DNA from 2 places in the Sphingopyxis macrogoltabida genome. Region 2 is predicted to be linked to the other one. Evidence: riboswitches for the same ligand, from Rfam matches in the RefSeq annotation. Region 2 holds a riboswitch; the other holds the start of a gene.
The links. Region 2 has a riboswitch for cobalamin ahead of AN936_RS18335 (TonB-dependent receptor plug domain-containing protein). Riboswitches for the same ligand answer to the same signal wherever they lie in the genome.

Region 1: linked by a shared signal. The riboswitch ahead of metE (5-methyltetrahydropteroyltriglutamate--homocysteine S-methyltransferase) and the one ahead of AN936_RS18335 (TonB-dependent receptor plug domain-containing protein) in region 2 are both predicted to bind cobalamin.

What each region holds. Positions count from the first base shown of each region.
Region 1 is NZ_CP012700.1:2,418,765-2,434,334, forward strand. Features, by position in the region: gene leuA (2-isopropylmalate synthase) at 1-999, shown strand, start outside; gene AN936_RS25315 (hypothetical protein) at 1,104-2,273, shown strand; gene AN936_RS11420 (hypothetical protein) at 3,027-3,335, shown strand; gene AN936_RS11425 (hypothetical protein) at 3,413-4,399, shown strand; gene AN936_RS11430 (GNAT family N-acetyltransferase) at 4,499-5,047, shown strand; gene AN936_RS11435 (hypothetical protein) at 5,257-5,823, shown strand; cobalamin riboswitch at 5,884-6,089, shown strand; gene metE (5-methyltetrahydropteroyltriglutamate--homocysteine S-methyltransferase) at 6,208-8,532, shown strand; gene AN936_RS11445 (choice-of-anchor A family protein) at 8,592-9,704, opposite strand; gene AN936_RS11450 (DUF6445 family protein) at 9,862-10,533, opposite strand; gene AN936_RS11455 (RNA polymerase sigma factor) at 10,533-11,804, opposite strand; partial or broken gene AN936_RS11460 (YciI family protein) at 11,940-12,290, opposite strand; gene AN936_RS11465 (GlxA family transcriptional regulator) at 12,383-13,387, opposite strand; gene AN936_RS11470 (alpha/beta fold hydrolase) at 13,519-14,346, shown strand; gene AN936_RS11475 (hypothetical protein) at 14,401-14,895, shown strand; gene AN936_RS11480 (AHH domain-containing protein) at 14,941-15,492, opposite strand; gene AN936_RS25065 (hypothetical protein) at 15,417-15,570, opposite strand, start outside.
Region 2 is NZ_CP012700.1:3,930,557-3,946,126, forward strand. Features, by position in the region: gene istA (IS21 family transposase) at 1-1,369, shown strand, start outside; gene istB (IS21-like element helper ATPase IstB) at 1,356-2,084, shown strand; gene AN936_RS25805 (hypothetical protein) at 2,406-2,540, opposite strand; gene AN936_RS18305 (helix-hairpin-helix domain-containing protein) at 3,258-3,725, shown strand; gene AN936_RS18310 (sulfite oxidase heme-binding subunit YedZ) at 3,710-4,294, opposite strand; gene AN936_RS18315 (hypothetical protein) at 4,739-5,014, opposite strand; gene AN936_RS24810 (hypothetical protein) at 5,731-6,288, shown strand; gene AN936_RS18320 (diguanylate cyclase) at 6,549-8,315, shown strand; gene AN936_RS18325 (hypothetical protein) at 8,805-9,137, shown strand; gene AN936_RS18330 (hypothetical protein) at 9,439-9,675, opposite strand; cobalamin riboswitch at 9,897-10,085, shown strand; gene AN936_RS18335 (TonB-dependent receptor plug domain-containing protein) at 10,161-12,113, shown strand; gene AN936_RS18340 (ABC transporter substrate-binding protein) at 12,137-12,931, shown strand; gene AN936_RS18345 (FecCD family ABC transporter permease) at 12,931-13,914, shown strand; gene AN936_RS18350 (ABC transporter ATP-binding protein) at 13,907-14,671, shown strand; gene AN936_RS18355 (polysaccharide biosynthesis protein) at 15,035-15,570, shown strand, end outside.

The sequences.
Region 1 (15,570 bases), 1.5 Mb from region 2:
ATCTACGCCGACCAGATCGAATATTTCTGCAAGAACTTGCCCAATCGCGACCGCGCGATCATCTCCCTGCATACGCACAACGACCGCGGCACCGGCGTCGCGGCGGCCGAACTCGGCCTGCTCGCGGGCGCCGACCGCGTCGAGGGCTGCCTGTTCGGCAATGGCGAGCGCACCGGCAACACCTGCCTCGTCACCATCGCGCTCAACATGTACACGCAGGGCGTCGACCCACAGCTCGACTTCTCGAACATCGACGAGGTCATCCAGACGGTCGAATATTGCAACCAGCTCCCCGTCCACCCGCGCCACCCCTATGGCGGCGAGCTTGTCTACACCGCCTTTTCGGGCAGCCACCAGGACGCGATCAAGAAAGGCTTCGCCGCGCGCGAGCGCCAGAATGACGAACGCTGGGAAGTCCCCTATCTGCCCATCGACCCCGCCGACCTCGGCCGCAGCTATGAAGCGGTGATCCGCGTCAACAGCCAGTCGGGCAAGGGCGGCGTCGCCTGGGTGCTCGAACAGGACAAGGGCCTGAAACTGCCCAAGAAAATGCAGGCGAGCTTCAGCCATGTCGTGCAGGCACTCGCCGACCAGACGAGCCGCGAACTCGGCGCCGAGGACATCTGGCACGCCTTCGAGGGCCAGTATCTGACCACGTCGGGCAAGCGCTTCCAGCTCGTCGACTGGTCGGAGACGCACTCGGGCGCCGACCGCATCTTCGCCGGCAAGCTCACCATCGACGGCACCCCGCGCAGCGTCAGCGGCCGCGGCAACGGCCTGATGTCGAGCGTCATCGCCGCGCTCAGCGAAAGCGGCGGCCCGGTGATGGACATCGTCGACTATAGCGAGCACGCGATCGGCCAGGGCAGCAATGTGCAAGCCGCGGCCTATGTCGAATGCCGCACGGCGGACGGGAAAAGCCTGTTTGGCTGCGGGCTGGATACGGACGTCGCGACGGCGAGCGTGCGGGCGATTTTGTCGGCGGCTAATGGGGCTTGATCATTGGCGCCGCTAGAGTCCGCTAAATTGGCGTTCTCTCAAGTCTTTTATCTGGATCGCGAGACTAACTGCCGCCATACGTTCATCAACAAAACGGAGTCTGTATGAGCGAGATGAACTGGCTGCACGACAAGCGGACCGAATGTTATTCGGTTCAAACTACTATGTCTGTCGGCGACTACATAGATTTAATCAAGACGGCGCACTCAGCTCGCGGCGCGTTGAGCGGACAGCGTGACACTCTCAAAACGACGACTGCCAAGCGAATAAGAGACAGAATGGTTGGCGATCTTAGGCGCGGCGCCATCTTGCCACCTGTCGTTATTGGTGCCGTCGTAGATGAAGCGAAATTTGCTGAATATCCTATCACAAAGGCGAAGACTCCGACGGACATTCTCCCCGATGAAGTTCGTAAAGACCTATCCATCATTGACGGGATGCAGCGGACTTCCGCCCTCCTTGAAGCGGTCGAGATAGACTCTGCTGTCAGAAACAATCAAATGCGAGTGGAGTTCTGGCTGACCAAGAATGTGCGAACGATGGTGTATCGCATGCTCGTCCTCAATACCGGCCAAGTTCCTTGGACGCTAGCACGCCAGCTCTCGGTCGTGTTTGCACCGCTATTGAATGAAGTTCAGGACAAGGTTCCTGAGATTAACCGCATGTTCACGCCGGACAAGCCCGGTCGACGCGTAAATCCTGGAGAATTTAGTAGCGATGCGTTGGTCGAGTTGTACTTGGCTTTTTCCTTACGCAAGACGAACGTAGATACCAAGGAAGCTCTTTCAGATGAGTTTTCACGTCTGGATTTCGTGGAAAACTTGTCCGATAAATCGTTTCAAGAGTATTTTTACACGACGCTTTCCGTATTAACGAAGTTGGATGTATCATTCTCACGATATGACAATGGGACGAATGCAAAATTTTCCAAAGGTCGAAACATTTTCGACAGTCAGCCTGCAAGAATTGGCTTCACGGTAGCAACTGCTCAGCACGTATTGGGACGACCGGGCATGGATCGGGAATCAACCGACCGTGAATCCCGAATGGCGCAGCTTGAGAAAAATGCTTTGGCGCTGCTCTCAAAACTTGAAACCATGAATGCGGAAGAGTTGGGAGATTTCCTAAAGCTCGATGTTCTCGCAGAAACGCTTGATCGACGCGTCGGGCAAGTTGGCCGTTATGAGCGTGGTGTCTATTTTGAAGGTTTCCAAGTTCTCATTAGTGAAAATTTTGAACTGAGAAACATGGAGCCCTGCTGGCGAGCCAACTAGAAGTGTCAAGAAACCTGATCGGCGCTAACCAGTCAATTTTTCAGATTCTGGATACATATTGCGCGGCCAGAGGACTAAATTTGCAGAATGGAGGCAGTCCAAGATGGATTTCTTCTAAAGGTCCCGATCGTCATTTTATGATAAATGCGGACATCGGTGATTGCGTTCATTTCGGTCCACACAGAAAGCTCGCAAGACTGAATATATCGTCAAAGTCCTACCTTTGCACGATTGGCTTTGAGCGCAACCAAGGATTTCTAAGCCAAGCCGAGTTGGACCTTGACCCTGCATTTTCAACTGTTGCCTTGGCAGAATTAAAACCGCGCCCCACCGCTTCGCCGGCGGAAATCCGAGAGGTTGTTGAGTGGTCAGATAAGACCACTGACCCACAGTATCTCGGTCACGATCACGAGAGCGTCGCATCTCTCTTTCCCAAAATTCGTATCTACGGACTAGAAGGAAAAAGGCGATGAAGAAACGTGGAATGTATTCTTTCAGGCTTGCGTCGATGAGTGTGAGTTAGGCGCCTCTTGGGTCGAGAGCGACCTTGCTTTCACCTTGCGATCAATGTGTGGGCTTGACCAAAATCGTATTCCATATCGCGTCCTTTGCCGATCAATATTCGACAGCGACAAGAGCAGCTTTTTTCTTGCTCTATACCGATGCCTAGAAGCTCTCTATTCTTATTCGAGTTCGCATAGTTTAGCGAGCGCGCTAGATTTGAAAACATCTTGGGACGAGATTGCACGAGCATTGGAGGACAATCTGGGGTGGCATCCGCGTGAGGAAGATAGCTTAACGCGCCTCACGAAATTTTCATCGGCGGTCGATCTTAAGGCGATTTTGGAGGAATTTTCCGATCTGGACCTGCCCGAAGAATTTGAGCTGCTGAATAACAGGGCATCAAAAGCTATTTACAAGCTCAGAAATTCCATCGTCCACTATCGACCCGCTCAGCATAAGATTGAAATGGACACCATCAATTGGGAGAAGATTTGCCGTGCGATGGTCGGCATCGTCGTCGATGTCTACGAAGCTGTCTTTAGCGGCAAATCGGCTTAACGCCAGAGAATCCCCTTTCCTACAATTCACCCATATGGTTCATTCTGTCGGTTTCACCCAACCGAAAGGACGAATCGATGGACGACTCCCCGCACGATCCCGCGCATATCCCCGCCCCCGGCAGCTATCACTGGACGCCGCGGCTCCAGCGCGATTTTCTCGAAGCTTTCGCCACCAACGGGTCGGTAAAGATTTCGGCGGCGAAGGTCTGCATGTCGCCCGCCGCCGTCTATCAGCTGAGGCAGCGGCCCGAGGGCGCGGCGTTCCGGCTCGGCTGCGCCGCGGCGCTGCTGATCGCGCGCGGGCGGCTCGTCGACGAGCTGCTCGACCGCGCGATCTGGGGGCATGACGAGATGACCACCGTGATGCGCGAGGAGGATCGCAGCCTCTACAAGCGCCGCCGCATCGACAGCCGCCTCGGCCTCGCGATGCTCGCGCGGCTCGACAAGATGGTCGAAACGCGCGCGCGGGCGGGCGAGGAAATGCTGGCGCAGGTCATTGCCGGCGACTGGCCGGGATTCCTATCGCTGTTCGACGCCGCGGAGGCCGCGCGTACCGCCGCCGCCGAAGCATCGGCCGACGCGGCGCCCGACAGCGCAGCGGAAACCAGCCCCGCAACCGGCATGGCGGCCGCGCTCGCGCTCTGGCTCGCCGGCCGCGACAACCGCGCGGGGCCCCTCGCCGCCCTCTGGCGCGGCACTGGAATCGCGAATGAAGTTGCGCGGATTTCCGCCGATTGCGACGAAGAACCCGACGCCGAACCGACCCCGGAGGAAGAGGCGGCCGCGATGACCGTCTGGCCCGACGAGGACAGCGGCGAATGGCGCACCAATTTCCCGCCGCCCGACGATTTCATCGGCGACGAGGAAGGCCGGTTCGGCGACGAAGGCTATGAACGCGCCCTCGACGTCGACGAGGAAATCGCCCTCGACGCCGCCTTCGCCGAAGCCATCGCCCCGCTGCGCGCCGCCGGCGAAGCCGCCCGCCGCGCCTTTTTCGGCCTGCCGACACCCGCCAACGATCCGGCGCCGGCCGCAAAGGCCGCAAAACATGCGGGCGGCTAATGCTCCCTGTGGTGCACGGCCACGCCGCTTCCCCAACCCCCAGCATTTCTGGCGCTTGCGACCGCTGGACGCCGCCGCGCCGCGGTTTATACCGGCGCCATGCTGACGCACCGCCTTGCCACCCCCGCCGACCTCGACGCGCTGCGCGACGTGATGGCGCGCGCCATCGCCGAGTTGCAGCAGGGCTTTCTCGACCCCGCGCAGATCGCCGCCAGCCGCGCGGTGATGGGGCTCGATACCCAGCTCATCGCCGACGGCACTTACTTCGTCATCGAGGAAGCGGGTGCGGACGGGGTGAGGATCGCGGGCTGCGGCGGCTGGTCGCATCGCGCGACGCTCTATGGCGGCGACCACAGCAAGGATTTGCGCGATCCGGCGCCGCTCGACCCCGCGGTCGACGCGGCGCGCATCCGCGCGATGTACACCCACCCCGATTTCACCCGCCGCGGGGTCGGGCGGATGATCATGACGCTGTGCGAGGACGCCGCGCGCGCCGCGGGCTTTCGCCGTGCCGAGATGATGGCGACGCTGTCGGGCGAGCCGCTGTACCGCGCCTGCGGCTATACCCCGATCGAGCATGTCGACACCCCGGGCGCCGATGGCGTCGCGGTGCCGATGATCCGCATGGGGAAGGATTTGACCCCCTGACTCGCCATCCCGGCGAAGGCGGGGATCTCAAGGGCGCGGCCTTTAGCAGGGGCGAGATCCCGGCCTTCGCCGGGATGACGGTAAGCGGGGAAAGGTGAGTCGTCCCGCCGCCCGCCGCAGCGCGCCCACGCCTGACCGGATCGCCGTATCGCCCGCCGCCGCTTTGGCGTTAGGCGCGGTGGCAGGGGTTGGCTGATGGAGTAAGCATCGTGAACGCATTTACGCCCCCCGCCACGGGCGCCCGCCCCGCCGTGCCGGTCGATCCGGCGAATCCGGACGCGGCCGGGATGTTCTGGGGCCTGCAATATTGCCGCGCCGGCATGTTGTCGCTCACCCGCCTCGAACTGGCGATGGAAAGCGGCGACCGGCAACGGATCATCGAGGCGATCGACCGCCTCCACGCCCTCGACGGCGAGATCGAGCGCACCGTTGCCGCGCTGCCCGCCCCCGCCGCGCCCGACCCGGCGCGCGCCGCGATCGAGGAATATCTGGGGCGCGAGAAGATGGCGGTGGCGTTCGAAAAGCTCGTCCTCGCCAGCGGGATCAGCGGCCCCGGCATCGCCTCGCCCGCCGGACGCCCGCCGCGCCCGCATGCCCCCGCCGCCGCGGTGCCCGCGCACCCCGACGCGGGCGCCGACACCCTCTGGCCGACGCTCGACGACGAACCGCCCTTTGCCGCCCGGCCGGCGGGATTCCTCGCCGAATATGGCGCGAAAGCGGCGATCCTGCTCGCCATCGTCGCGGCGACCGGGGCGACGCTGGCGGTGGCATTGTAGGAGCGGGTACATCATATAAAGAAATCTTTATATGATGCTTGACAGAGGAGGGCGACAGGCTATGCTTCAGCCTGTCGAGGTTCTCCGCGTCCGCTTTGCGGGCAAGGAGCTAAGACGGGAAGCCGGTGCAAAACCGGCGCTGCCCCCGCAACTGTAAGCGGTGAGCGGCGGTCGCTACGTGTCACTGGTCCGGCAAGGGACCGGGAAGGCCAGACCGCCGCGGCGATCCGCGAGCCAGGAGACCTGCCTCGTCAGATACGTCCTCCGGCGGGGTGCCCGGTCAGGCCGCATGCACGCCTGTGCCGGCCCCGCCTTGCTTTGGGGTGCGCTGTTCCGTGCCTGCCCGTCTGACCGGCGCCTTGCCCCTTGCAAGGTGTTTGAACAATGACTGTCCGCGTCGCTACCCTCGGCTTTCCCCGCATCGGCCCCCGCCGCGAGCTCAAGCATGCCCTCGAAAGCTATTGGGCCGGCAAATCCTCGCTCGCCGACCTCCGCGCCGCCGCCGCGGGCCTCCGCGCTTCGGCCTGGGCCCGACAAAAGGCGCTCGGCGCCGACATCCTGCCGTCGAACGACTTCTCGCTCTACGACCATGTCCTCGACACCAGCGCCCTGATCGGCGCTGTGCCGCGCCGCTACGACTGGGACGGCGACACCGTCGATCCCGACCTCTATTTCGCCATGGCCCGCGGTTCGCAGGCCGATGCCGGCCACGCCGGCTGCACCCACGCCGCCGCCGACACCACGGCGATGGAAATGACCAAATGGTTCGACACCAACTATCATTTCCTCGTCCCCGAACTCACCGCCGGCCAGACATTCCGCATCGCCTCGACCAAGATTTTCGACGAGTATGAGGAAGCGAAAGCGCTCGGCTATCCGACCCGCCCCGTCCTTCTCGGTCCGGTCAGCTATCTGATGCTCGCCAAGGGCAAGGCGGTCGAACCGCTGGCGCTGCTCCCCCAGCTTCTCGACACCTACGCCGAAATCCTTGGTCGCCTTGCCGGTGCCGGCGCCGAATGGGTGCAGATCGACGAACCCTGCCTCGTCCTCGACCTGACCGACGAGCAGCGCACGGCGTTCGAGCGTGCCTATGCCCGCCTCGCCACCAGCGGGCCGAAACTGATGCTCACCACCTATTTCGGCGGCCTCGGCGATAACCTCGACCTTGTCGCAGGGCTTCCTGTTCACGGCCTCCATCTCGACCTCGTCCGGGCTCCCGGACAGCTCGAACCGGCGCTGCAGAAGCTGCCGCCGCACGTCCTGCTGTCGCTCGGCGTCATCGACGGCCGCAACGTCTGGCGCGCCAATCTTCCCGACCTCTACTGGCGCCTCAAGGATCTGGCGGGCCGGCGCGACCTCATTCTGGCGCCCAGTTGCTCGCTGCTTCACGTTCCGGTCGACCTCGCACTCGAAACCGCGCTCGATCCCGAAATCGCCCAATGGCTGAGCTTCGCGGTGCAGAAGATCGAGGAACTGGCCGCGCTTGCCAAGGCGCTGAATGAGGGCGAAGACGCCAGCTTCGCCGCCTTTTCGGCATCGCGGATCGCTGCGGTCGCCCGGCAGACATCGCCGAAGATCCACGACCCGGCGGTCGCGGCGCGCCTCGCCGCGCTCGACGAAAACGCGGCGCGGCGCACCTCGCCTTTCGCCGCCCGCCGTGAAGTCCAGCAAGCGCGCCTTTCCCTGCCGGCCTATCCGACGACGACGATCGGCTCCTTCCCCCAGACCCCCGAAGTGCGGAAAGCCCGCGCCGCGCATCTCAAGGGCGAGATCGACGACGCGGCCTATGCCCGGTATCTCCGCACCGAAACGCGCGCCGCGATCCGCTGGCAGGAGGAAATCGGCCTCGACGTCCTCGTCCATGGTGAGTTCGAGCGTAACGACATGGTGCAATATTTCGGCGAGCAGCTTGCCGGTTTTGCCTTCACCCGTGCCGGCTGGGTCCAAAGCTATGGCTCGCGCTGCGTCCGCCCGCCGATCCTCTATGGTGACGTCTCGCGCCCCGCGCCGATGACCGTCGATTGGTGGCGCTATGCGCAGGAACAGACCGAGCGGCCGATGAAAGGCATGCTCACCGGCCCGGTGACCATCCTCAACTGGTCGTTCGTCCGCGACGACCAGCCACGCGAGCAAAGTTGCCGCCAGATCGCGCTGGCGATCCGCGACGAAGTGCAGGATCTCGAAACCGCCGGTGCCGCGATCATCCAGATCGACGAAGCCGCGCTCCGCGAAGGCCTGCCGCTTCGCCGCGGCGAGTGGCAGCACTATCTCGACTGGGCGGTTGAAAGCTTCCGCATCGCCGCGTCGGGTGTCCGCGACGACACACAGATCCACACCCACATGTGCTATTCGGAATTCAACGACATCATCCGCGCCATTGGGGCGATGGATGCCGACGTCATCTCGATCGAGACCGCAAGATCGCAGATGGAATTACTCGGCGCCTTCGCCACCTATGTCTATCCGAACGAGGTGGGACCGGGCGTTTACGACATCCACTCGCCGCGCATCCCGGCGGTTAGCGAGATGGCCGACCTGCTCACGCTCGCTGGCAAACATGTGCCGTCGCAGCAAATCTGGGTGAACCCCGACTGCGGGCTCAAGACGCGGAAATGGGAAGAGGTCCGCCCGGCGCTGATCGCGATGGTCGCGGCAGCGCAGGCGATGCGCGCCAACTCGTCGGTGCGCCAGGCCGATGCCGTCGGCTGAAAGCATCGTGCCGCGCTGGGCCGGTGGAAAGCTCCGCTTTTCACCGGTCCGAGCGATGATTACTCGTCGCCTGCCGCGTCCGTCTTCGCACGGCGGCGGCGCATGTAGAGCAACCCGCCGACGCCGAGCGCGAACAGTCCGAACATGCCGGGCTCAGGAACCGGCACCGCCCCGCCCGAGCTACCGCCCGACGAAGTTCCACCGCTGGACGTCGTTCCGCCGCCCGAAGAAGTGCCGCCGCTCGGCGGGCTGACATAACCGCCCTTGAACGTCCCGATATGCATTTCGCCATTCTGGGTCAGGTTACCGAACACTGCCGATCCCTGGATGTAATTGCGAATCTCGGCATCGGCGAGCGGCGCCAGCACCGACCCGCCCCATGCCGTCGACTGTTTGAGGCTCTCGGCCTCTGGGAAATTCCAGATGACATGTTCGCCAAGGTTGTTGGTGCCGCCGAGGAAATTGTCATTGAGGTTGATCGTCCGCCCGCTGACATTGACGATCGCCGTGTCGGCGCCGTTCAGATTGAACTGAATCTCGCCGATCTTGTCGAGGTCGGCAGCGCTGATGTTGAACACCGCCAGCCCCTTCGCATCGGGCTGCGCAGTGAAGGTACCGCGGTTGCCCTGGATGGTCAGTTGGCTGTTCGTTTTCAGCGTCCCCATCTCGTAGGACAGGCTGTTCAGGCTCCCGGACAGCCGCGTCTTGTCCTGTTGCAGATTGACGCCGAACGCTGGATTGCTGGCGTTGATATTCGACAGCACCGTATTCTGGTTGACGTTGGTGTTGCTGATCGTTCCGCCGACCTTCACCGTCTGGTTCGGGCCGTTGAGGTTGAAACCGCTCGACACATTGCCGCCGACGATGGCGCCCGATCCGTTGTTGAGATTCTTGTGGCTGCCGGTGACGTTGCCGACGACGGTCAGCCCCGGCTGACCGTTCGCCGACGTCGTCGCGCGAATGCCATAGTTGGACGAATTGCCCGACAGGTTGCCGCCGACGAAAGTGCGCCCCTCGACCTCGGACGAGCTGTTGAGATCGCCAAGGACGACGAGGTTCCATTCGCGGAGCGCATCGATGCCGCTGATCTGGCTGCTCTGCGCCAAGGCGGGAACGGCAAGCACCGCCGCGACAAGCGCGACGGGAAGCAGAGAACGGGAGGATAAAGCCATGTAAATCATGTCCATAAATGGATGAAGGAGGAATCGCCGGCGCCCATAAGCGCTTTGTCGTTCGCTATACACCGCAGTGCGACAGACCGTTGTCCCGTTGTGGAACAGCCCGCATTTGGTGTCGATGGAGCGTGGCAATCGGGCGCCGCAATGTGCCCTATGCGCCGATCGAAAAGAAAGCTGTGACGGTGAGGCGTCCACTGCATGGATCCTCCGACAAGGTCGCGTCGGCTGCGATGGCGCCGCTGTGGAGGTTCGTGCTGCGATAGAGCAGCGCGCGGTTGTAGCGGGCTTCGACACTGTGCACGCATTCGAATAGCGGCGTGTCGCCGGCGATGTAGGCGGCCGGCGGCGGCCCTACATGCCGCAACTCGGTCTCGAGGTGACGAAAGAAGAGATCGCGACGCTGTTCGTCGATGGTTTCAAACCGCGTCGCCCGGTGACGGAAAAAAGCGGTACCGTCGCTCGCCACCGGGGAAAGATAATGGATCAGCGCGATCCGGTCGGCAGTGAAAGCGTCGATATGCGGCAGCCGCTGCGCGATGGTCAGCGCCTCGACCGGCGTCGAAACGATTGAAAAGCTCGCATCGATCACGCTGACCGGTCCAATGCGACCGAAAGCCTGTCGCACCGCGGCCTCGATCGCAGGTAATTGTGCCGACAGATAATCGCCCGGCAGCGCGGCGCGGATTCCGGGATAGTGATTCAGCGCGGGCGCAAACGCGGCGACCCGCGCCTGTTCGCGCAACGCATCGGGGTCGGCTGCGAAATCGTCGAGAATAACAAGCGGCTGCGCTTCGGCACCGATCGTCTCGACCGTCGCCCGCATCAGCGGTCGGCCGCCGCGCAGGCCGTGGCCCGCGCGAGCAGGAAAGCACGCTCGCGCTCGTTCGCCGAAAGCTCGGCTGCGGTCTCAAACTGGGCCTTCGCTTCCTCGAATCGCCTGGCGCGGAGCAGGAAGTCACCCCTAGCGGCAGGAAGGGGCGCATAGTTTCGGAGCAGCGCCGCATCGGCAATCCCATCAACCAGCCGTAAGCCTGCTTCGGGTCCGAACGCCATGCTATGCGCCACCGCACGATTGAGCTCGACCACCGGCGAAGGCATCACCCTTCCCAAAAGGTCATAGAGCGCAGCAATGCGCGTCCAGTCGGTATCCTCCGCCCGCCGGGCCCGCGCATGACACGCCGCCAGCGCGGCCTGCAAGGCATAAGGCCCTTCGGCGCCTCCCAATGCTTCGGCGCGCGCGAGTGCATTCAGCCCGCGGCGGATCAACAATTGATCCCAGCGCGCCCGGTTCTGCTCGGTCAGCGGTACGAAAGCGCCATCGGGCCCGGCACGCGCCGTCAGCCGCGACGCCTGAATCTCCATCAGCGCGAGCAATCCCCAAACTTCGGGCTCATCGGGCATCAATCCGGCAACTATGCGCCCCAGCCGCTGCGCCTCAGCGCAGAGAAGCGGGCGAACCAGCGACGGCCCCGAAGTCGCCGCATAGCCCTCGTTGAAGATCAGGTAGATGACCTCGAGCACCGATCCCAGCCGCGACGTCAGTTCGGCACCGCGCGGCACCTCGAACGCGACTCCCGCCTTGGCGATTGCTTTCTTGGCCCGGGTGATCCGCGCCGCGATCGCCGCTTCGTTCGACAGGAAGGCGCGGGCAATCTCCAGGGCCGTTAGTCCGCCGACAAGCCGCAGGGTCAGCGCAGCGCGTGCGTCGGGGGAAATCACCGGATGGCAGGCCGCAAAGATCAGGCCGAGCAGTTCGTCGCCGAGCGGATCGTCCAGCGCCGCCTCGACCGCTTCTGCGCTCATGTCGCGCTCCCCGCCCAGGTCATGGGCGATTTCGGCATGCTTCCGATCCTGCATCGCGCCACGCCGGATGCCGTCGATCGCGCGCCGCTTGGCGGTTGCGGTAAGCCAGGCGCCCGGCTTGTCCGGAACCCCCGATTTCGGCCACTCGGTCAGCGCGGCAAGCAGCGCCTCCTGCGCCAGTTCCTCGGCACGGTCGACGTCCCTCGTCATCCGGGCAAGCGCGGCGATCAGCCGCGCCCGCTCGATCCGGAACACGGCCTCGATCGCACGATGGGTTTCACCAGCTGCCATGCCCGCCTTCTCGGCGAAGAGCGCCGGGGAGGCAAGCACGGCGGCGGGCATCGATTATTGACTGCCGAGCTTGTCGCGCAACGCCTGTTCGCGTTCCGCGAGTTCGGGCGTCATCGCGTCGCCAAAATCCTCCATTTCGTAGAAAGGACGGATCTCGAGCTCGCTCGGCCCGGGCATCGGGTTCGGGCAGCGCTTCGCCCAGGCGACCGCCTCGTCCATATCCTTGACCTCCCAGACCCAATAGCCCGCGACCAGTTCGCGCGTTTCCGCGAACGGTCCGTCGATCACCGTCCGGCTCGCGCCATCGAAGGCGATCCGCTTGCCCGCCGACGAAGGCTTGAGCCCGTCGCCGTCGACCATCACGCCAGCGTTCACCAGTTCCTCGTTGAACTTGCCCATCGCCTCGAACATCTCGGTCATGTCCTCGGTGGGCAGCAGGCCCTTTTCGCTGTCCTCGGTCGCCTTGACGAAAACCATCACACGCATCGTTCAACTCCTCTTTGTCGGGCCATGATCGGCCTCGTATCAGGACGACGAACGAGCCGCCGCAAAATCGACACGCAGGTGAAAATATTTTTTCAGGCAACTTCGGCCAGCGGCTGCGGCACCGCAAAACGCTGGCGATATTCGTTCGGCGACAGCCCGGTAATGCGGTGGAACAGCTTGCGGAACGCCGCCGCATCCTCATAGCCGACACTCCACGCGATCTGGTCGACGGTACGCCTGGTGAATTCCAGCAGTTCGCGCGCCTTGCCGACGCGGATGTGCTGGACATATTCGACCGGGGTCATCGCGGTAGCCGCCTTGAACCGGCGCTGGAAGGTCCGCTCCTCCAACCCGGCCTCGCGCGCCATCTCGCCGACGCCGTTCACCCGGCCTTCCTTCGATTGCAGCCAGTGCTGAACCTTCAGAATCGCCTCATCGCCATGCGTCAGCTTGGGCGCAAAGCTCGCATAATTCCTCTGCTCGCGTCCTGCGGGGTCGATCAGGAGGAAGCGCGCGGTCTCCATCATCACCGAAGGCCCGAGCAACCGCTCGACAATGCGCAGGCCTAGGTCGGTCCACGCCATCAGCCCGCCCGCGGTGACGATGTCTCCGTCGTCGATCACCATCCGGTCGGCTTCCAGCCGCACATCGGGAAAACGCGTCTTGAACTCCTCGGCGAAATACCAATGCGTTGTCGCGGGCCGCCCCGCGAGCAGCCCGGTCGCGGCGAGCGCAAAGGCGCCGCCGCAATTCGACGCCAGCACCGCCCCCTGTGCATGCCGGTCGAGCAGCCAGCGCGCATAGGGTGCGACCTCATCCGCCTCCAGCAGCTTGTGGAGGCTTCCGGGCGCGATCAGCACTGTGGGCGAATTGCCCGCCGGTTCGCCCGGATGGCTGTCGTAGCAGCGCGCAAAGCCCCCGCCGTCCTGCAATCGCCAATGGCTGACGCGAACCGGCGCCCGGCCGTTGTCGACCGCAAAGCGGCCGGCGATGTCGAACAGGTCGGTGATGCCGTGGACCATGCCGGTCTGGCAGTCGGGGTAGAGCATCAGACCGACTTCGACGAGCGAGGCCGGATGTTGTCGAAGTTGCCGCATAGCGTGAAGCACCTTTGTCGCAATCGGCCCGCATAATGTCGTATCCGCCAATCCCGCGCAAGACCCCGCCGGCCTATCTCCTGTTTCACCGGACGGACATCCCGCCCCCTCGCAACGAAAGGAACCACGACATGACCACGATCACCACCAAGGACGGTACGCGCATCTTCTACAAGGACTGGGGTCCGAAGGACGGCCAGCCGATCGTCTTCTCGCACGGCTGGCCGCTCAGCGCCGACGCCTGGGACGCACAGATGGTCTTCTTTGCCAATCAGGGCTTCCGCACCATCGCCCACGACCGCCGCAGCCATGGCCGTTCGGACCAGGTGTGGGTGGGCAACAATATGGACCAATATGCCGACGATCTCGGCGAACTGATCGAACAGCTCGACCTGAAAGACGTCATCCTCGTCGGCCACTCGACGGGCGGCGGCGAAGTCACCCGCTATATCGGCCGTCACGGCACGCGCCGGGTCGCGAAGGTTGCCCTGATCGGCGCCGTTCCGCCGCTGATGCTCAAGACCGAAGCCAATCCCGGCGGCCTGCCGATCGACGTCTTCGACGGCATCCGCAAGGGCACCTTCGACAACCGGCCGCAGTTCTTCAAGGACCTGACGCTCCCCTTCTACGGCTATAACCGCGAGGGCGCCGAGGTGTCGGAAGCGGTCCGCGACGAATTCGTGCGGCAGGGCATGAACGGCGGCCTCAAGGGCCTGCTCGACAGCATCCGCGCCTTTTCGGAAAGCGACTTCAACGAAGACCTGAAGACGTTCGATGTCCCGACGCTGGTGCTCCACGGCAACGACGACCAGATCGTCCCGATCGGCGCCTCGGCGCTCTCGACGGTCAAGATCGTCAAGCAGGCGGTGCTGAAGGTCTATGAAGGCGGCAGCCACGGCCTCACCGTAACCGAACAGGACCGGTTCAACGCCGACCTCCTCGACTTCATCAACAATTGAACCGGACAGGGGCGCGGCGGCGCGGCCGCCGCCCCCGAACAGGGAGTAAAGACAATGATCCTCGGCCTCACCATCCCGCAGTTCACCGCCCTCCACGTCGCGATCAGCCTCGTCGGCATCGGCGCAGGCCTTGTCGCGCTTCCTGCCTTTGCCCGCGGACGCGCGCTGCCGCGCACGACCGGCATCTTCCTCTGGGCGACCTTGCTAACCAGCCTGTCGGGTTTCCTGTTCCCAATCGTCGCCTTCACCCCGGCGCTCGGCGTGGGCATCCTCTCGACGCTGATCCTCGCTCTCGCCTTCCACGCTTATTACGGTCGCAAGCTCGCCGGCCGCGCCGCCACGGTCTATGCGGTGACCGCCACCCTCGCCCTCTACCTCAACCTGTTCGTGCTGGTGGTGCAGTCGTTCCTGAAAGTCCCCGCGCTGAACGCGCTCGCGCCGACCGGAACCGAACCGCCGTTCCTCGCCGCGCAAGGCGCCCTCGTCCTCGCGGCGGCGCTGTTCGGCGCCATCGCCGTCAGGGCGACGCGCCACCGCGCTGCGGCCTGATATCCCGGGTCCGGCGCTAGGGCGGCCGTAGAGGCCGCCCTTGTCTTATGCCCCGAACAGCCGGTCGATCGCTTCGTCGAGATAGGGGCGGTCGGCGAACAGCCGCATCGGGTCGCGCCGGTTCAGCCAGAAGCCGGCCCGGTGCCGATCGGTGAGCGCCCGCCGCATCACATCCTGCAACAGCCGCAATCGCATCGATGCGGTGCGCCGTGCGGTGCCGGGATCGATCGTGATCTGCGATGCGAAATGCGCCCGGATCCGCTCGACCCGGGCGGCAACGACATCGCTGTAACCATGATGCGGCCCGCGATGCAGCGCGTGCCCGAGTTGCAGCGCCGCGGGCTCGCATGCCGGCAGGATGAGGCCGTTAACAGAGAAATGCTGAAGCGCGAAACCTTCGGACTGCAACTGGTCGAACATGGCCGCCATCTGCGGACGCCGCAGCAGCGCGATCGGAATGAGGTGATGGCGCTGGAAACCCGCGCGCGGCAACGGCGCCCCTTGCCATCCCAACCGCTGCCTCAAAGATCGCCGCCAAATTCGACCCGCACGGGGCTGCCCCCCCCGACATCGGGCGGCGGCGACAGGTGCACCCACTCGCCAGGATCGAGACCGCGCATCCGGCGGCTTTCCCGAACCGGGCCGTTGAGCATCATGTCGAGCGACAGCCGCGCA
Region 2 (15,570 bases):
CAAAGTCCAGCCGCTGCCGCGGATCGGTCCTTATCAGGATCGTCTCGATGCGCTGCTTGAGGAGAACGAAGGTCGCGGCCGCCGCGATCGGCTACGGATGACGCGTATCCATGACCTGCTGGTGCGCGAGGGGTTCGATGGATCCTATGATGCGGTGCGCCGCTATGCGGCGCGCTGGCGTGCTGCGCGGCGGAAGGATGCTGGCGAAGGCGCACCGGCGTTCATCCCGATGACCTTCCAGCCGGGTGAGGCCTACCAGTTCGACTGGAGCCACGAGGATGTGGAGATCGCCGGCAAGCCGATGCGGGTGAAGGTGGCGCATATGCGTCTCTGCGACTCGCGCGCACCCTATGTCCGGGCCTATCCGCGCGAGGGCCAGGAGATGCTGTTCGATGCCCATGCCCGGGCGTTCGCGTTCTTCGGCGGTGTGCCGCGACGCGGTATCTACGATAATATGAAGACGGCGGTGACGGCCGTGTTCACCGGCAAGGAGCGTGTGTTCAACCGCCGCTTCCTGATCATGACCGATCATTACATGGTCGAGCCGACCGCCTGCTCGCCGGCGGCGGGATGGGAGAAGGGCCAGGTCGAGCAGCAGGTCCAGACGATCCGAGGCCGCTTCTTCCAGCCGCGACTCCGGTTCGCCAGCCTGGCCGAGCTCAACGGGTGGCTGGAGGCCGAGTGCCGGCGCTGGGCCGAGCATCATGCCCATCCCGAACGCGGGGATATTACCGTCGCCGAGGCGCTGGATATGGAGCGACCGGCCCTGCAGCCGATCCTGGCACCGTTCGACGGCTTCCATGAGAGCGAGCATGCCGTCACCGGCACCTGCCTCATCAGCTTCGATCGCAACCGCTACTCGGTCATGTCGACGGCCGCACGCCGGACCGTTCAGGTGCGCTCCTATGCCGATCGCATCGTCATACGCTGCGGCGATGCGATCGTCGGGGAGCATGAGCGCCACTTCGGTCGGAACCGCACGATATACGATCCCTGGCATTATCTGCCGGTCCTCGCGCACAAGCCCGGCGCGCTGCGTAACGGCGCACCGTTCCAGGACTGGGATCTGCCGCCCGCCCTGCACCGATTACGGCGAAGGCTCGGCACCGGGGACGAGGCCGATCGCAGGTTCGTGCGGGTCCTCTCGGCGGTGCTCACCGATGGCCTGGAGCCGGTAGAGGCTGCCGTGCGCGAAGCGTTGGCGAACGGAACGGCCAGCGACGAGCTGATCCTCAACATCCTCTCCCGGCGCCGCGAGCCGGCGACACCCCACAGCATCGTCACTTCGGAAGACCGGATGCTGCAGCATCCTCCGCTCGCCGACTGTGCCCGCTATGATCTGCTGCGAGGCTATGATGCAGCGGCATGATATGATCGACACGATGCGCGGCCTCGGACTCAAGGGCATGGCGGCGGCGTTCGACGAGGCGGTCACCACCGGCCTCCAGCGCAAGCGCACCACCATGGAGATACTGACCGACCTGCTCCGTGCTGAGGCGACCCACCGGGATGCAGCCTCCATCCGCTATCGGATGACGGCTGCGAGGCTGCCCGTGGTGAAGGACCTGGAGCGGTTCAGCTTCGAGGGCACACCGATCAATGAGGAGATGATCCGCTCCCTTCACGATGGCTCCTTCCTCCCGCCTCGCCGCAATATCGTGCTGGTCGGCGGCACGGGGACAGGCAAGACCCACCTCGCCATCGCGATCACCGCCAATGTCGTGCGAAGGGGCGCTCGCGCCCGCTACTTCAACACCGTCGATCTGGTGACACGCCTCGAAGAGGAGACCCGGATCGGCAAAGGCGGGACCCTGGCGGCGCAGCTGTCGCGGCTCGACCTGATCGTGCTCGACGAGCTCGGTTATCTGCCGTTCGCCCGCTCGGGAGGGCAGTTGCTGTTCCACCTCATCAGCAAGCTTTATGAGCGGACCAGCGTCATCATCACCACGAACCTCGCCTTCGGCGAATGGCCGACCGTGTTCGGCGATCCCAAGATGACCACGGCGCTGCTCGACCGCGTCACCCACCACTGCGATATCGTCGAGACGGGCAACGACAGCTGGCGCTTCAAAAACCGCAGCTGACAGCCACCTTCGGCGCCTTCAAAAATCTATCTTGCGCTGCGCGCGCCTCCGGTCGGGCTACGCCCGCCCTCCGCCGCACGCAGCGCAAGGCCATCTTCAACAAACCAGCATCATATTATCCGAAAAGGGGGTCCCTCTTCGACGCCGATCGGGGGTCCCTTTTGAACGCCGTTTGACAGGCTTGCCGCTAGATCGAGGAAGATCGCGCGCGCGCCGATCAGGCAGTAGCTGAGGTCAGCGCGGAGGCGGTAGCCGGTCATGCGGGATAGCTCTACGAGCGCGTGCGTGCGGCACCGCTGGCGGTGCCGCACGCCCATCGCGTCAATCGTCGGTCTGGATGCCGGCGTTGTACGTCCGCTGGAACGTCTGGATGTCCAGCGGGCCGAGTTCGCCGGTGCCGCGGGTTTCGACACGGGCATCGCCAAGATCGACGATGCTGTTTTCACTCTTGTTCATGTTTACTCTCTCTACCATATCGCGACCCGGGATTGAGTCGCAATGAGAGCATATTACTGAAATTTTATATATTAATTTTATAATCTAATTATAATTGAAATATATTCAGATTATTTTTATCTTTGGAATTACCTTAATTATTGCTTCCAAATATCTTTACCAACCCTGTCTGATCATTCGGGTTTTTTCATCCGGTCTCTCGATCAGACTCAATCTACATTAGAGTCCGACCAAGGCTGCATCTGCATTTATCTCCGCGCAGACATCAGGCCGAATGGATGAATCTGCTCGCACCTCGCTCGTCGCGTTCATCAATGTCCTATGACGTTCGCCCAGAACTCACGCGCGACTCGAATTTGAAATCGAGCCTCTAGAGCATCTCTCAAATCCATACCCCGCAGGGTGTATTTGGAAATTATACCCTGCGGGGTATATCAGCGCGCGGAGACAAGGCATGGGTCAGATGGTACGAACCGCTAAGCAGCTAGGCGCCTATCCGTGAAAGCGTCGAGGATGCTATAGCGAAGCGGCTGTCACGCCTTGAAGATGCGTATCGGTAATCGGATTGGCACGGAATATATTGCCAACTCGAAAAGGCCGCGCACGAATGAGCGGCTCACAACTTCAGACCAAATCTGCTAAATTCAATTTCCCCCCAACATAAAAGGACGTTTTATGCGGAAATTCGTAATCGCTGCGGGTCTCGCCGGAACCGCCTTGACCCTGTCCGCCTGCTCGGGCGGTGCCGATGACGCTTCGAAAACCGCCGAACAGACGCCAACGGCGGATGCCGGAACAGCGGCGCCCGCAGCGACCGCGACCGTACTGGATGCGAATACCGCAACCGCGGAACAGCTTGCTGGCGTGGAAGGGGTTACGCCCGAACTTGCCGCCGCAATCGTGGCCGGAAAGCCCTATGCCAATGCCTCGGCGCTGAACAAGAAACTCCTCGAAAAACTGAAAGCGGACGAAGCGGCGAAGGTTCTCGTCGGCGTGTTCGTTCCGGTCAATCTCAACACCGGCAGCGAAGCGGACATCAAGCTCATCCCCGGCATGACCGACAAGATGGTCCACGAATTCCTCGAATACCGTCCCTATGCGGACATGGGCGTGTTCGACCGCGAAATTGGCAAATATGTAGACAAAATCGAGGGGGCGCGATTCCGCAATTACGTCACTCTTTGACGCCACTGCAGGCCGACCCTGACCAGTTCGATCACGGTCAGGATCGCTATGTGAATAAAGGCGGTGGTGGGATCGAATGCCAGCAGGACCCAATGAAGGAAGACCAGTATCGCCGCGGGATAGACGAGCCTGTGAAGGCGTTTCCATGACCGCTTGAGGGCTCGGGTCGCGAAGTCGTTGGATGTGGCCGCAAGCGGGACGAACAACGCCAGCGCGAACCACCCGATAAGGATATAAGGTGTGGAAAGCTCGGTCAGCAATATATCGAGCGAACCCTTTCGGATCAGATAGATTATGGTGTGGCTGGCGGCATACGCAAAGCTGGCCACACCCAAATCGCGCCGCCGCCGCATCAGCCACTGCGCCCAGTTTTGACGCCGGAACATGAGACGGATCGGCGTGACTGCCAGCGTCAGCATAAGGAGCCACACCGCCCACTCGCCGGTGTCGCCGATGATGTGCCCGTAACCGTAAAGCTCCGGCGTCACCGCCCAGCGCCCAAGCATCCACAGACCTGGCACAGCCAGTATCAGCCACAATAGCGGACGGGAGTGTGCGACGGTTTTCATAGTCTCTTTCGATCGGAGGCTAAGCGAGCAATGACGCAGCAGCTGCAGAAAACGTTATTGGCAAACAGAGGAGTCCTCGCAACCGATGGTTTCAAGTCAGCCCGATTTCGGTTCAAAGGGTCGACTAGCCCCGACTTCGGGCCTCCGGCACGTTGCGATTTAAACATCAATACGTGCCGGCCCGTGCCGATCGACACTGATCGGGAGATGGTCTGCTGCCACTCCGGCGAACTTTTCCCGCCAACTTTCACCCGTCGCCTGCCGCAATCAAGCTGTTCGTCTTTCGCGGCAAGCTCGCGCCTGATCGGAGCGTCCGGCTCTATCATTGCCGGTCCCTATTCTGCGCGAGATGCCTTGTCGCAGCTCCCAAAATCTTTGCGTCGAAAATATGAAGGGCGCCGCAAAGGCGGCGCCCTTCAGGATGCCTTTTAGGGGAAGGCAATCCTACTTCTTTTGCGTGTCGCCAACCCCGGTTTCGGATGGAGCGATTTCGCCATTATCATCCATGGCGTTCGCCTTTTCCTCACCCTGCTCCTCAACGATGTCGGCCTTCTTCTCCATCGCCTCCTTTGCGGGTCCTTCGGGCATCGCATCGGCCTGGTCGTCTATCGCTTCAGCCTTGGCTTCGGCTTGGTCCTCGACCTTGTCAGCGGCCGGGCTCTGACAAGCTCCAAGCAACAATGCGGACGTTGCACCAAGCGTTACGAACAACTTCTTCATGATCATTCTCCCTCCGTTCGATCGAAGTGCTAACGCCGCAGCACAGATAGAGTTGCGTGCCCCAGATCAGCACCTCACCGGCATCAGCCGGGCGGCCCTGCGCTGATTATCACGGACCGCCGCAACTCTAACGTTACTCTAGCGTTATCCGACCGCGTCCATCCTCCTGTCTTCGATTGGGCGCGGGCAAACCTGATCCCCGCCGGGCGAGCGCTGTCCGGCGGGGATTTTCTCTGCAACCGATCCCAAGACTGAGCGTTACGCGAACGCTTCTCCAAAGCATTGAGCGGATCGCTGTGACCGTCTTCTCGACAATCCGCTCGTGACCCCGCCGGGCCTGCGCCCGGCGGGGTTTTTAATGTACCCGAAGAGGGCGCGATGGGCCCCCGATCCCTCTCGGTTCAGGCGTGTTTTACGGAAGTAGATGCACCCGTCGCGATCCGCAATGCCTCAACAGTTTTCTAAGAAGGGTGCTTGCCTGAGCCTGTCGGCATGGCCGTGATTTGAACCATGTCGAGGCGGTTGCTGCGTCCTAATGAAGATCTCGGGACGCTGCGCAATTTCTCCGATATACCGAGTTGTTGCCGCGGCTGGCGCCCGTCGTCAGAAGCTGGGACCATTTGGCCGCTTGGACAGGGTTCAGCGGGGACGGGAATGGCCGGAATGGGGTGGGAAGCTGTCATTGCTAAAGCGCTGAAGTCGTGCGAAGTTGGGCAATGTATAACATCGTGTTCAGAGTGTTATTGCCGATTGTTGCTTTACAGGGATGCACGCCCTTAGCAGATGAGCATGTACTGCTCGACGATGCATGCGCTGTCGCAGTCGCGCATGCCGCCAGCTTCAAGCGCGATGAATCCCGGCCGATAGCGATTCGGCCAAGCCCTGTCTTTGGCACACCGACAGTCGGAGAGCTTGATGCGATTTTAGCGAAGATGCCGGATGCTAGCGGAGACCTTGGCGTGCTCTTAATGCGAAAAGCGGCAAAAGAGCAGGACGCTGTGGTCGTCGACCGATGCCCTTCCCTTAAAATCTGGCTTTCGAATAGCAACGTAATTTCTAGCAATTCAGAAATAGACCGCCTCACCCGGAAAGAACCTTGGCCGGTGGCCGTTCTGACAATGTCGCTGCCAGCAGTTTCGGACGACGCTTCTACAGCGCTGATTTATGTCAGCGAGGATTGGGGAGGCCTTGCTGGCGGGACCTATGCTGTAACCTACCGGAAAGAAGCGGGAAAATGGATAGAGCGGGAGCGGGAACAACTCTCGATTAGCTGAATGACCGCAATCGGTCGTTTCCGGTCATGGTAGCCGAATCGGCAATGACTGGTAGAATGGGGGCGGGAAGCGGGCCGACGCTTTGGCGGCGGCGTTGGCACGTAAGCCGGGTTTGGATTCTTCCCCCAACGCACAAATTGAAATCGCCGGCCTCGCGGTCGCGAAAACGCATCGGCCAGTCCATCTGAATAACGCAAATGGCGGCGCCTGTGTCGGCCATGGTTAACTGCATTCTAAACTTTCAATGTCATTAATCGTGAATGTCATGGCTCGTCGACAAGATTGCGATTGCGTTAGCGGGCTTGATCACTCTGTTGACCGCTTGCTTTCCCGCAATGGCCGCCGCGCCGACGACGAACATCGGAAGTTCCTGCTGGGCAGCCACATCGCTGTCGGAAGACCCGGTGGCTGCGTACAAGGCAACCCGGCAATGGCATTGCGGAAAACATGAATATTCTATCGAGGCCGAGCGGGTGTTGCTCCGCTTCGATATCACTCAACATGACGCTCCTCCACGCTACCTTTTCTCGAGAAGGGCAGCTCTGGAAGCGGTCCACATCTTGTCGGTGGAGACCGGCGGCGCGGTCCACCGGACAACGATCCATGCAGACGCGCTTCTCAACTCACGCTACGGCGGATTCTTTAAAGCGGGCTTGCCGAAATTATCGCAGCAAACGCGACAAATCATCGTGGCCTTCGATCGACCAACCCATCGCATGACACTCGAGCAAGCCTATCTGACCTCGAAAGATGATAGCCAAAGCCCCGGCCAGACGCGCTTCCTGATCTTGTTGGCCGGCCTGGTCGGGATGTTGCTTATGCCGCTCATCTTCAATGCGGCCTTTTATCGCATATTGCGCGAGCCGTTCGTCCTCTGGCATTCGGCGCTTGCCGTTTCGCTGGTACTCACCATCCTGATATCATCGGGTCTTTCCCCCATCCTCCTCGGCCTTCCGGTCATGACGCTCAGCTGGATGGCCACGATGACCTTCGGCCTCTCGGTTGCGGCAGGTGCGATGTTCACATACAGCTTTGTCGAGCCGGGTTGCCTCCACGCAAAGCTGCGACACTCCCTGCCCTATTGCGCCGGGGCTGCCATTTTCCTGAGTCTGTTTCACGCCGCCTTCCCGTTTGTCGCACGGCCGGTCCAGTCGACCATATATACCGCCGGGTTCGCCCCCATTCTCGCAATTTTCATCTGGTCGATGATCGACGCCCTCCGGCGCGGCAGCCGCGCAGCGAAATATCAGATGGTCGGTTGGGCGCCGATGGTCGCGGTCGGCCTGACAAGGCTCGTAACAGGTCTCCTGCCCTCGCTGGAAAGCGAGGACGCGATGTTGCTCTTCTATTGTGGCTGCGTGTTCGAAGTCATGTCGACTGCGATGGGCGTTGCCGATCGGTTCATGACCCTCAAGAAACAACGCGACCGCGCGCGCACGGAAGCCGAATTGCTCGAACGCCTCTCCGAACGCGATTCGTTGACTGGATTGTTGAATCGCCGGGCGCTTGAGGAGCGCTACGCCGAACATCGCGGCGAGGGCTTCGACACCTTGGCGGTCCTTGATCTGGATCATTTCAAGCAGATCAACGATACTCACGGGCATGCCGTTGGCGATGCGGTACTCAAGGCGGTCGCCACGGCACTTCAACCCACCGCCGATGTGCTCGCCTACCGCCTCGGAGGCGAGGAATTTGTCCTCCTGCTACGCAGTGACAATGGCTTCGATCTGGCGGAGCGCCGAAGACAGGCGATTCCCGCTATGGTAGCCAAGGCTGTGTCAGGCCTTTCAGGGCCGGTAACGGCCAGTATGGGCGTCAGCGCGTTGGCGAGTGCGACTTCGAGCGAACCCGGATTCCGGTCGCAATTCGAGCGCGCAGACAAAATGCTCTATCAAGCCAAGGCGGCGGGCCGCAATCGCGTCGAGTTCGAAGGCCTTGGGAAACGCAAGCCGTCGTCCGGACATCCAGAAAATCGTTCCGGCGAATGTACTACGCGACTTCAGGCGAAAGCAATGCGCAACCGGTGAATTTGGTCGATCGCAAAGAGGCAACGGATCATCCGCCTGCTCCGGCAGCAAACGCTTGCCCTCAAGCAGCAAAGCGCTCGAACGAGGACCGCCATTCGAAATGGTGCGAGTAGGATGATGCCGCCGATCATGAAGCCGCCAGCGTCCTCGATCTCGCTAACAATTGGACCATCCAAACGATTAATCGCACCGAGCTTGAAAAGCGATAGGAAGCTCCCCAGAATGACCCGTCCTGTCGCTGCTTCTGCAGTGCGCCGACAGGATGGAGGCGCTGACAGCCAGTCGGCGCCTCCGAATTCCGCGGCTCGCGCGCTTCAGCGAGCGGATATGGGAGGGAGATGGCCAGGCCCCGGCCTAGCGAGTTGGTACACCACCGCGCGCCAGCGATAGCCCAAGCAAATATTTGCGTCGCATTACCTCGCCATAGATTTCCTTACTTTTCTAACAGCAGCCGTTGACCGGAATCCCGCGCCTGACCATGCAGATCTAATGAAATATATTATCGACTTTTACCGCCCACTCAGCGGCGAAATAGCGAGCATGACCGGAGCGTCAGACAGCCTCGCCCATGTTCACGGCGGCATGGCGATACTGATCCTTGCCAGGATCATCACCCGCCGGTCACTCGCAACCTGGGGACCCTTTCTTTTCGTTCTGACGGCAGCAGTGATGAAGGAAATTGCCGACAGAATTGCGCACGGGGCGTGGCGGATGCCAGATTCGGTGTTCGACATCATCAACACGATATTCTGGCAGTGGATATTGATGATGGGCCTTCGCTGGCGCCGCGCCCATCCCGATCGCGCGGCAAGCCAGGACTAGGCGCGGTCTCCTCCAGCGTTTCGTGCTCCGCCATCGGTCAGATCAAGTGGTGAGCAAACCCCGGTTTGCAAGCGAACCGAAGACACGAATAGAGAAGATAGCTGCGGTTCGATGGAGTGATTGCTCCATTGCCACATAATCTGCTAGCGGGCCGCCGCGTGACCACGGGGAATCTGATCTGCATGGGCGATCAGAAGAGGCGAAAGTCCCCTTGAGACCTAGCGCCGTGGCGCTATTTCAACCGGACAAAATGAGGTTAGCCTGCTACCACAAGCTAATCACTCATTTGCTATGGACAGGATCAGGCGCTCACCGGGTCGTCATTGTCGTCGAGCAAAAGCACAACGCCGATAACCGCAGCGAGTGCCAGCAATACATATAGCCACGTCGAGTCGCCGTTGAACTCACTCTGGTCTTCCGTGGTCGAGGTGGCGCGAACACCTTCGACCATAGTCGCAGGTGCCGCCGAAGCAGCAATCGGCGCCGCCGCCAGCGACGTTGCGGCAAGGGCGATTACGGCCTTTGAGATAACATTCATTAGAATCTCCATCCACAGCTTGCGGCGTCAATATATTCGTATCCCACAAGACAGCAATGTTTCTTTGCACCCGAATCGCGGCTGTTTCTTTCGGCAAGACAGGGTTAGCCGCCGTACATACTGCCGTTTTCGCGATCGCAATCTGCAACCAAATCAACTTCGGCTTCACCTCTGTCCATCTATAGATTCTCGATTGCAGCCAAGCCACGCTTTTGCTAGCGGCCCGCCCCGTGACCTCAGGTTCCCCGGCAACGGGGATGAAAAGGGAAGTCCGGTAAAGCCGGCGCTGCCCCCGCAACTGTCGTCGGTGAGGTGGATGCGAACATGCCACTGGAACATCGGTTCCGGGAAGGCCGCGTCCTCCGATGATCCGGCAAGCCAGGAGACCTGCCCGAGCGTCGCCGTTATCTGTCGCGGGCGGGGTGTACCGGCGGCAGGCGAGGTTCCTCGCGTGACGGCAAGGCCGTTACGTTGGAGGGACTATAATGCATATTGCTGTTTATCGTGCGAGCCTGTCGGCGCTCGCCATCGCCGCGGCATCGCCCGCATTCGCCCAGGCGAACCCCGACCTCGCGACCACCGACGAAGCCGGCGACACGATCGTCGTCACCGCGTCGCGTTCGGGCGAAGGCGTCCGCGTCGATCAGCTCGGCTCGTCGGTCACCGTGCTCGACGCCAAGACAATCGAAAACCGTCAGACGCGGGTGCTGTCGGACGTCCTGCGCGACGTGCCGGGCGTCGCCGTCAGCCGGCTTGGCGCGATCGGCGGGCAGACGCAGCTTCGCATCCGCGGCACTGAGGGCAATCATGTCCTGACGCTGATCGACGGCATCGAGGTGTCCGATCCGTTCAACGGCGAATATGATTTCGGCACCCTGATCGCCTCGCCCGCCGCGCGGATCGAGGTACTGCGCGGCCAGCAATCTTCGCTTTACGGGTCGGATGCGATCGGCGGCGTCGTTCACTATATCACGCTGACCGGCGCAGAAGCGCCCGGGATCAGCGCCCGCGCCGAAGGCGGCTCGTTCGAGACCTTCTCGGGCGATGTGCGCGTCGCGGGGGTCAGTGGCGATCTCGATTATGCCGTTTCGGGCACCTATCTCCACACCGGCGGTTCGCCGACCGCACGCTTCGGCACCCGCGACATCGGGTCGGACAATGTCGGCGTCAGCGGCAAGCTGATCTGGTCGCCGTCGGAGAGCCTCAAACTGACCGGCGTCGCGCGCTACGGCTATACCGATGCCGACAGCAACAACAGCGAGTTCGATGGCACCAGCCCGCGCTATGGCTTCATCGTCGACAGCCCCGGCACCTATTTCACCAGCCAGTCCTTCCACGGCCTGCTGCGCGCCGAGTTTACCGCGCTCGACGGCCGCTGGACCAACGCGCTGACCGGCCAGGTCACCGACACGGTGCGCAAAAGCTATTCGGCGTTCGGCCGCGACGGCGGCAGCGAAGGGCGCCGTTACAAGGGCTCGTTCGAATCGAGCCTGCGCTTCGGTACCGATACCGTCGTCCACCGGCTGACCGCGGCGGTCGACGTCGAACGCGAGGAATTCCGCAATACCACCCCCTCGCCCTTCGTCTTCCAGGGCAAGCGCGACACCGACAATGTGGGCTTCGTCGGACAGTATGAGCTGCTCGCGGGCGACGCCTTCGCGCTCGGCGCCTCGGTGCGTCACGACGAGAACGACCGGTTCGACGACGCAACGACCTTCCGCATCCAGTCGAGCTACAAGCTGCCCACCGGCACGCGGATCCGCGGCGCCTATGGCACCGGGGTAAAGAACCCGGGCTATTACGAGCTTTACGGTTATTCGGACGGCGTGTTCATCGGCAATCCCGACCTCCGGCCCGAAAAGTCGAAGGGCTGGGAAGCCGGCATCGAACAGACGATCGACGACAATCAGGCGACGATCGGCGTCACCTATTTCGACAACAAGCTGAAGGGCGAGATCTACACGACCTACCCCGCCCCCGATTTCACCGCGACCCCTGCGAACCGCACGACGACGTCGAAGCAGCGCGGCGTCGAAGTGTTCGCGTCGGCGCGCCCGATCCCGCAGATCGAACTCGACCTAGCCTACACCTGGCTGAAGGCGCGCGAGAACGGTGCGGTCGAGGTCCGCCGGCCGAAGCATGTCGCCAGCTTCAACGCGACGATCTTCAGCAAGGACGAGCGCTTTTCGACGACGCTGACGCTGCGCTATAACGGTCGCCAGACCGATGTCGCCTTCCTCGACCCGATCTTCTTCGCGCCGACCACCGTGTCGCTGAAGGAATATGTGCTGGTGAACCTCAACGCCAACTACAAGCTGACCGACGCCATCTCGGTCTTCGCCCGCGTCGAAAATCTCGCGGACGAGGATTATGAGGAAGTCTTCAGCTACCGCACGCAGGGCCGCGCGGCCTATGGCGGCGTGCGCGTCAGCTTCTGATGCGATCGGCGGCGGCTCTCGCAATGCTGGCGGTCCTGACGGGCTGCCAGCAGCGCGCGCCGCTGCCCGAACGCCGCGGCGTCGTCAGCATCGATTTCTGCGCCGACCAGATGGTGCTGGGATTGCTGCCGCGCGAGCGGGTGCGCGCCGTGTCGTTCGAGGCGGAAAGCGACGCCGGCTTCGCGGCGCCTCGCGCTCGCGGTCTCTCGCGGCTGCGCCCGCAAATCGAGGATATCGCCGCACTTCGCCCCGCAATCGTCGTTCGTTCCTTCCGCGGCGACGCCCGGCTCGACCGGCAGCTACGCGCGATGGGAATCCGCGTCGTCCAGCTCGGCTATGCCGGAACGCTCGGCGACGTCGCAGGCGACATGCGGCGCGTCGCCGCCGAACTGGATGCGGAAACAAAGGCGGCGGCGTTGCTTGCCGGCTATGATGCAGAACTGGCGGCGGCGCGCGGCACGGCGGCACCGACACAGAGCGCGCTCTATGTGACGCCCGGCGATGTCACCACCGGCCCGGGTTCGTTCGTCGCGGATGTCATCGCCGCTGCGGGACTGAAGTCCTATCGCGAACAGCCGGGGTGGGGCACGCTGCCGCTCGAGGAGATGGTTCGCCGTCCGCCCGATGTGGTCTTCCGCGCCTTCTACGACAGCGCCCGTTACCGGCAGGATCGCTGGTCATCGTCCCTCCATCCCGTCGTCGCCCAAGCGTCGCGTCGGGCAGAAGAGGTCGAAGTGCCGGGAAGCTGGCTCGCCTGCGGCAATTGGCTTGCGGGTCATGCCGTCGCAAGGCTTGCGAAGGCGCGAAAGGAAGGCTGATGCGGCGCACCAACATCCTGCTCGCGGCGCTGCTCGTATTCATCGCCATGGCGGCGCTGATGACCGGCCCCGATGGCGTTACGCCGCACCTGCTGTTCGACTGGGCGACGGGAAGCGACCCGGCAGCAGCGACCATCGTCGCCGACATCCGCCTGCCGCGCGTGCTGAGCGCGGCGATCGTCGGAGCGGCGCTGGCGGTTTGCGGCGCCGCGCTGCAAGCACTGACGCGCAATCCGCTCGCCGAACCCGGCATCCTCGGCGTATCATCGGGCGCGACGCTCGGCGCGACGCTGACGCTCTATTTCGGCCTGTCGGCACTCTGGTCGTGGGCGCTGCCGGTTGGCGCGATCGTCGGCGCCGGGCTGGTCACCGCGCTGCTCGCTTCGGCGGCGGTGCGAACGCGCGGCATGGCGACACTGATCCTGATCGGCGTCGGCCTGTCGAGCCTGACCGGGGCACTGATGGCGCTGATCCTCAATTTCGCACCCAACCCTTTTTCGCTGTCCGACCTCGTCACCTGGACGCTCGGGTCGGTCGCCAACCGCTCGCTGTCCGATCTCGGGCTGACGGTGCCGTTCATGGCGGCCGGGATGGCGCTGCTGCTGACCCAGCGCCGGCAGCTTTCGCTGCTTTCGATCGGCGAGGAGGCCGCGATCGCGCACGGTCTCGACTATCGCCGCACGCAGCTCATCGTCGTCATCGCCACCGGCCTCGCGACGGGAGCGTCGGTCGCGCTTGCCGGATCGGTCGGCTTCGTCGGGATCGTCGCCCCACATCTCGTGCGGCCATGGGCCGGACACGATCCCGGCCGGACGCTGGTACCGGCGGCGCTGGCCGGCGCAATCATGCTGATCGCCGCCGACATGCTCGTCCGGCTGCTCCCGACCGACACCGAATTGCGGCTCGGCGTGGTTGCCGCGCTGGCCGGCGCGCCGATCTTCCTGCTCATCGTGCTGCGACGGGGAAATGTGCGCCATGACTGATCTTGCCGCACGCAACGTCGCGATCGCCGGGCGGCTCGGCAGCACCGACTTCACCCTGTCGCCAGGGGAACTGGTCGCCATCGTTGGCCCCAATGGTTCGGGAAAGAGCAGCCTGCTTCGCATTCTCGCGGGCCTGCTGCGCCCGGACAGCGGGACGGTTTCGCTCGACAATCTGGCCCTCGACAGCCTCGATCTGCTCACACGCGCACGCGCGCTTGCCTATCTGCCCCAGCGCGCCGAGGTGGCGTGGCCGATCCTCGTCGCCGACATGGTCGCACTCGGCCGTTATGCCTTCGGCGCGGAAGACATGAAGCGAAATATTGCGCCGGGGCACTGGCTGGAGGAGGTCGGCTGCGAAGCCTTGGCAAGCCGCTCGACCGCGACGCTTTCGGGGGGCGAACTGGCGCTGGTCGCGCTCGCCCGTACATTCGCTGCCGAAACGCCGCTGTTGCTGCTGGACGAGCCGACCGCCGCACTCGACCCAAAACGCCAGATCGACACGATGGCGCGGCTTGCGAAGCGGAGGCGCGACGGCCGCGGAATCGCCGTTGTGCTCCACGATCTCAACCTCGCCGCGCAGTTTGCCGATCGGATCGTCTGGATGATGGGCGGGCGCATCGAGGCCGAAACGCCCCCCGAGCCCGCGGCGCTGACGGCCAATGCGGCAGCTATATTCGGCGCCGAAGTGCACGTCGAAGTCGACGACGACGAACGCGTCCGCTCCGTCGCGATCTGCGGCGGTTCCCAGAACAACTGAGCTCATAGCCCTTTCAAATGAACCGGTCAGCTGTGCGCGAGATCACAGCATGGCAGTAATCCCCATCTCATGACGATTCGACGAAACGAGGATCGGGCAGGAATTGTTCGCGGCAACACATCGGGAGCGGGATCGTTTTTCCCCGTCGCGAGTTGTAAGCGCCGCAGAAGGCGATCGGGATGCGGGGGCAAGGTTTACCGTTACATATTGAGTTATGTTGCCGTCCCGTTTATGGGACGGGCATTGTTCGTCGTGAACTTGTCTCGATTGAACGCAGGGTCGCCGCAGGGAAATATTCCTGCAATCTGCTATACTCTATCCCGCGCCTTCCGGCAGGGATCCATAGAAAGCGGTTGGCGATAGATGATTTCGGCAAAAGATGATCGGTGGCGCGACTGGCGCGCGAAGATGCTGGCCTTCGTGGTCGACCGGCCGCGTATCCAGCGCCAGATGGCCGCCGTCGCCATCGACGGATCGCTTTGCATCGCGGCCGTATGGATCGCCTTTTCGCTCCGTCTCGGCGTCTGGGAGCTGTTTTCCCAACCGATCCTGACCTTCGCCGCGATCGCATTGCTATTCTGGTATCCCATTGCCTGGAAAACAGGCGTCTACCGCTCGCTGATCCGTTTTTCCGGCGCGCGAACGATCACCGACCTGGCAATCGCCTGCGCGGCGCTGGCGGTGCCGCTGTTCATCGTCTGCGTCGTCTTCCGCCTTCCTTCCGTGCCGCGCACGCTCTCGATGCTGCACCCCATCATTTTCCTGCTCCTGCTGGGTGCCAGCCGCATCGCCATACGTTTCATGCTTCTTGACCTTTTCAAGGTCGTGTCGGTCAATGCCCGCCGCGTGCTCGTTTACGGAGCGGGCCGGGCTGGACAGCAATTGGCGCTTTCGCTTCG